DNA from 2 places in the Flavobacterium sp. 28YEA47A genome. Region 1 is predicted to be linked to the other one. Evidence: riboswitches for the same ligand, from Rfam matches in the RefSeq annotation. Region 1 holds a riboswitch; the other holds the start of a gene.
The links. Region 1 has a riboswitch for cobalamin ahead of ABH942_RS14350 (TonB-dependent receptor plug domain-containing protein). Riboswitches for the same ligand answer to the same signal wherever they lie in the genome.
Positions count from the first base shown of each region.

Region 2: it holds a riboswitch for cobalamin, as region 1 does, so the genes downstream of both, ABH942_RS05440 (hypothetical protein) here and ABH942_RS14350 (TonB-dependent receptor plug domain-containing protein) in region 1, are expected to answer to the same signal.

Region 1 is NZ_JBGCCI010000010.1:26,743-29,953, forward strand. It holds gene ABH942_RS14340 (ABC transporter substrate-binding protein) at 1-70, opposite strand, end outside; gene ABH942_RS14345 (T9SS type A sorting domain-containing protein) at 251-1,084, opposite strand; cobalamin riboswitch at 1,159-1,354, shown strand; gene ABH942_RS14350 (TonB-dependent receptor plug domain-containing protein) at 1,385-3,211, shown strand, end outside.
Region 2 is NZ_JBGCCI010000003.1:216,549-219,759, forward strand. It holds gene ABH942_RS05430 (beta-ketoacyl-ACP synthase III) at 1-599, opposite strand, end outside; gene ABH942_RS05435 (acyl-CoA thioesterase) at 603-992, opposite strand; gene ABH942_RS05440 (hypothetical protein) at 1,063-1,281, opposite strand; cobalamin riboswitch at 1,245-1,435, opposite strand; gene ABH942_RS05445 (DUF1062 domain-containing protein) at 1,951-2,601, shown strand; gene ABH942_RS05450 (DUF4932 domain-containing protein) at 2,735-3,211, shown strand, end outside.

The sequences.
Region 1 (3,211 bases):
CATTTTTTTTACATGCCACTGCAAAAAGCAATAACAGAAACAAAGAATATTTTGAAAGAAATGATTTCATAAAAAAGTTTTTGTGAAGACCGCAAAGATAAAAGTTATTGTATTGAACCGACAGCAGTTTTACAAATTTTGATTTTTTTGTATCTGAATTTGTAGCGAACTGTTGGATAATTTTAAGAATTGAATAAAAAAAATCGCTGCGATTTCTCAGAGCGATTTTGTGTTTGTCTTAGACTACTTTTTAAATCTTAATCAGTTTTTGAGTATAGTTCTGATTGTTGTCAAACGTTAGTTTTAAAAAATAAGCACCGTTTGAAAGCAGGCCGGATTGATTATCCAGTCTTGATTTTGAATCAGTAGAAATCAAGAGCTTTCCGGAAATATCGTATAATGAATAATTTGAAATAGTAGCGTTTGTTTCAATTTGGAAATTCAAATTGAAAGGATTTGGGTAAATTTTAGGGTTTATATTTTTAAAACCTTCGTTGCTTAACAAATAAGCAGCAGTGTTATAGCCTGTACTCTGAACAACATTGTTGTAGTTGTCTAAAGCCATTTTTAATTGAGTGTTATCGCAATCGCAGCTTAATTTATACTCGACTGGACTTCCGGCCGGGTCAAATGACCTGACATTGAAATTTTGAAAAATTTGGTTTAGGCCTGAATCATTTGTAGTTGCAATATTTGCAGTAGTTCCCGTAGGAGTTCCAACAGCTGCGTTTTGTAAAACTACAGACAAAGTATTTATGAAATGAGTCTGACTTGCAGGATATGCTTTTGCAACGACCGAAGAATAAGCCTCCAAATCAGCTTTAAGTCCATTAAGATTACAACCTACACATTTGATCTGTATAATTCTTCCTTCATATTCGGAATAAGGATTTCCTCCTTTTAATGTATATTCTGAAATAGGATATGATTGTAATATGCTATTCAAACCCTGATCGTTTGAAGTAGTAGCGCCCCAATTGCTCAAAGGAGTTCCTACTTGTTGGTTGACCAACATCATTTCAACTCCGGTGTTTTGCGCCCACGACGCTATTGGAATTAGCAATAAAAGTATTATTTTTCTCATAAATGTTGACTGTTAGGTATTGTAAAGATATAAATATTAATGAAACAGCAAAAAGTATATGACTTAATGTAGTATATTTGCACTCGAATTAAGGTTGTGATTTATTGTTACAAATCACATTAAAAGGGAATTTGGTGTAAAACCAAAGCTGTTCCCGCAACTGTAAGCTATTTAGCTTGCTGTTATCTACAAACCACTGTCCGCTTAGCGGATGGGAAGGTAAACAGCAAGACGCAAGCCAGGAGACCTGCCTTTTTTCTTAACAATTATCAAACCTTCGGGAAAAAGGTTTCGAAAATTATGATTTTTAGAAAGCTATACCTGTTTTTGTTTTTCTGCATCTGCCAATCTGTATTGGCACAGCACGACAGCATTCATAATTTGAAAGTAGTAGAGATCTCAGATCTGCAACTTAAGGATTATTCGGATTCGCAGTCTGTATTGAAATTGCCGGACTCGATTATCAACAAAAATCAATCTTCACTTACCTCATTGCTGAATTATAATTCCGTAATCTATTTTAAAGAAAACGGTCTTGGCATGGTATCTTCTCCGTCTTTCAGAGGAACAACTGCGCAGCAAACTGCCGTTGTCTGGAACGGTATCAATATTAATTCGCAATTGAACGGTCAGACGGATTTCAATACTATCACTACCAGAGATTTCAATTCTATTGCTGTCCGCGCCGGAGGCGGAAGTTCTATTTACGGAAGCAGCGCCATTGGCGGAAGTATCCACCTCAATAACACAATTAATTTTGAAGAGCATTTCTCTAATACACTTCGATTAAATTATGGCAGTTTCAACACTTTTGGCGGAAACTATAAGATCGATGCTTCTAATGGCAAATTCAGTGTTCAGGTAAGTGTGTCCAGAAACAGTTCGGATAATGATTATGATTTTGTGGATTCTGATAGTAAAAACTTAAACGGACAATACTATAATACCAGCCTGAATGCAGCAGTGGGTTATAAAATTAATGAGGCTAACTTCTTAAAACTATACAGTCAGGTATTTGAAGGGGAAAGACATTTTTCGCTAATCTTCCCTTCTGAAACTCCAACCAAATACCAAGACCTGAATTCGAGGAATTTACTGGAATGGGATAGCTTTTTCGGCAAATTTGTTTCCAAAGTAAAAGTAGCCGCCCTCAGCGAAAAGTATAAATATTTTGGCAACACCAATTCAGATATATACACGTATGGACAAGTCAGGACTTACATTGGGAAATATGACCTTGCTTTTGATGCCGGCGATGCTATCAAGTTGAATGCAGTTGTTGATTTTACTCAAAATAAAGGAGAAGGTTCGGATATTAAAAATGAGCAAAGAAACATCGGTTCTGCCAGTCTGCTATTTAAGCATAAGCTGACACAAAAAATACTTTATGAATTAAGTTTCAGAAAAGAATTTACCAATAATTACAAAAGCCCATTCTTATTTTCTCTAGGAACTAAATGGGCTGCTTCTGATTTTTATACACTGAAACTGAACGGATCAAAAAATTTCAGAGTACCCACTTTTAATGATTTGTATTGGCAGCCGGGTGGAAATGAAAATTTAAAACCGGAGTCATCCTATCAGGCAGAAATAGGAAACGAATTCCGTTTTGCAGGTTTCAAGGTCACATTGACCGGATATTATATCGATATTAAAGATATGCTTCGCTGGATTCCGAATGGTTCTGTTTGGTCACCACAAAATACAGACAAAGTCCGTACCTACGGAGGAGAAGCCTTACTCAATTGGTCCAAAAGTTTTGGGAAACACCATTTCATATTGAATGGAACTTATGCTTATACCGTTTCAGAAGATATGGAAAAAAAGAAACAGTTAATTTATGTTCCCTACCATAAGGCTACTTCCTCATTGGGTTATTCATGGAATAAGCTGGCTGTGGATTACCAATGTTTATATAACGGAGAAGTTTTTACAAGATCTGACAACAATTCGCGGTATAATATTGATGCCTATTTTGTAAATAATGCTTCAATAAGCTATGACTTTGGAAAAAAAGATTCCTGGATTTTGGGTTTTCAAGTCTTGAATCTTCTAAATGAAAACTATGCCAGTGTAGAAAGCAGATTTCTGCCTGGAAGAAATTTTAATATGTATCTAACCTTAAAT
Region 2 (3,211 bases), on a different contig from region 1:
CCTCCTGCCGGAATTGACAAAAAATCACTTCCTGACCCGTCAATCTTAAAAATAAAATCATGCAGGCCGTGGTTTAATGACGGTTCCAATAAAACAACTCCTGCCCCATCTCCAAAAAGGATGCACGTATTTCTATCTTTATAATCAACAATCCTGCTCATGGTATCGGCTCCAACCACAAGAACTTTTTTAAATCTTCTTGATTCTATAAATGAAGCTCCAACAGATAATGCATACAGGAAACCACTACAGGCAGCATTCATATCCAGTCCCCATGCATTAGTCAGATTTGCTTTTTTGCAAACTACAGGTGCTGTAGGCGCCAGAAGCTTATCTGGCGTAGAGGTAGCCATAAGAACACAATCTATTTCTTCAGCTTTTATTGAATTTTCTGCAAGCAATTCTAATATTGCAGCAGCAGCCATATCTGATGTTCCTTTCTGCTTGTCTGCAAGAATTCTTCGTTCTTTAATTCCTGTTCGGGCAACAATCCACTCATCAGAAGTATCTACCAGTTTTTCGAGCTGAAAATTGTCCAATACTGTATCAGGAACATAGCCACCTACAGCCGTAATGGCAGCTTTAATGTTTTGGCCCATATTTTAATCCTTATTTATTGATGTTGGCATCTTGTTTTCATCAATAGCAACAAATGTAAAGTTGCCGCTGATTGCCTTTTCACGGTTTTCAGAATACATATCTTCTACAAAAATCTCAACATGAACCTGAAGACTTGTCTTTCCGATATATTTTACCTTACCAATTAACTCGGCAATCGTACCTGCCGGGATTGGTCTTTTAAAATCAATACGGTCACTGCTGACGGTCACGACACGCTGCCTACTAAACCGGGTGGCTGTAATAAATGCGACCTCATCCATAAGCTGCATCGCCGTTCCTCCAAACAGCGTATCATAATGATTTGTGGTATTGGGAAATACAGCCTTAAAAATATGCGTTTCCGATTGCTTGATTTTTTCATCTAATGTCATAATACTTGCTTGTTCAATGCGTAAAGTGAATAAATTGTTTTTTTGTGTTATAAAACAAAGGCGCAGTAAACTATAGGCAAATATTGATTTTGCTAGGCTGGTATTTTGTCATTGCCAATGAATTTATAAATGTTCCATATCCTAAAAAGAATACTGAATAATCCTTAGTGACAGCAATGTGATTGAAAAGAAAAATACGCAGGGATACAATTATCCCATGCAACATCAAACCAATAGCTTCAATCGCGAAAGCATTGTCAATACAGTGAAGGCAGGTCTCCTGGCTCATGATATTTTTACCGCCCTTCCCATCTGCGAGAGCAGACAGTGAGCATCAAGGGTAAAAATTTTGCATCATTTACAGTTGCGCGACAGCTCGTGATTCACACACGATTCCCTTTTAATTTCGGCTTTCGCCAAAAACCAATACTATTTGAAAATAAATATCTTCAGAATTATCTAACAAAGATAAGGCAAGATTAGTATTACAGCAATAAACAATATTATTATAGAAAAGTTAAATTATCTTCCTTGACTGTCTGAAACCTTATTCCAATATATTTATATTTTTCTTGCTTTGCGACTCTGCGCCTTTGCGAGCAACTATTTCACGCAAAGGCGCAGAGCCGCAAAGTTTCTAATGAGAGAATCTGGCATAGGCTCCTAATAATCATTTTTGTATTCAGTGTCATTCCATATTGTTCTTGATACTTTAGTCTGAATTAATTACTTTTACTTCATAGAAACCACAATTCATATATTTTGAGATCCACTCTTAAATTTATAGTCGCTTAATATCAGCCTTATAACCGCAGGCTGATTATTCTTTCGTTTGGGTAACCCTACCCAAGCCGGTTTTTCATTTAATCATACTATTCATCACTGCATTGCTCCCAAAAGCAATCGCATTTGCTATTTCAGTTTTTGATAGCTCATATCAATCTTAAACTGAAATGCCATGAATAGTATGCAAAAAATTCAAACAAGAATATTAAGCACTACTATAAAAATGACAAGAGAATATATATGGGAAGTAAAAGTCAAAAACACTCCCCTTTTAAAAAGAAAATGCAACCGTTGCACTAATGACGAATTCATTTGCAGTGAGAAATTCAGGATGAACGCTCAAAAAAAGAACATTGATGTATGGTTGATTTACAGATGTATAAAATGTGATAGCACCTATAATCTTTCACTATTTTCCCGGACCAAGCCGGAATTGATACAAAAGGATTTATTTCATAAATTTTCAGAAAACAATACGGAAGCAGCCTGGCAGTATGCTTTTTCTCATGAAGCCAAACGAAAAAACAATGTCGAATTCGATTTTGGAAGTGTAGAATACGACCTACTGCACGACAGTTTTTCAATAGAAGATATTTTAGGTTTTGAAAGTGAAACTATACTGTTCAGAATCCAATATCCTTTGGACTTTAATCTAAAACTATCAGCTGTTATCAGGACAGCCTTAAATGTTTCTGCTAACAAATTGAACCAGTTAATTGAAACAGAAGCATTTTCTGTTAATGGAAAATTTTTAGAAAAGAAGCACAAAGTCAGAAACGGAGATATTGTTTGTGTATACCGGGACAAATTGAAAACACTCTAAATTTTTAAAGCGAGATATAAATAAAGATTGCTCACAACAAAACAATAATCAAAAAGTCGGTACCTGAGGTATCGACTTTTTTTTATAAATTTGTCAGTAAAGCCATATACCATAACATCTAAGCAGAATAATAATGAAAAAGAAATTTTTAATCCTAATCGCCTTTTTTTGTATTTCAAATTATGGATTTTCCCAGGGAAATAAGCAGTTGGAAAACGCAAAAGTTGACCCAAGAATAGAATTACTATCAATAGTTTTCCGATTGGCAGACGCTGAAGAATTTAAAGACACCTATTTTGAAAGCTACGTAGAGGATATAAACACCTATTTTGCGGGATATAAAAATCACGAGCTTATAAACTTCATTAAAAAAATCCGAAATAAACAGGGAATTGGATACGATGCAGTAGCCAATATGGCGGTTCATCTTTCTTATCCTGAATTAAAACCAATCATTCCATTTACTAAAAATATTCCCGAACGGCGTTGGGGAGCAGATTTGAAAAACACAGATCGTTTTGTGACCTTACTTCAAAAATTTCATAAAGAAAGTAACTTTCAAAAATTTTATGACGAGCATAAAAATCTGTACAAAATTGCAGAAGACCGA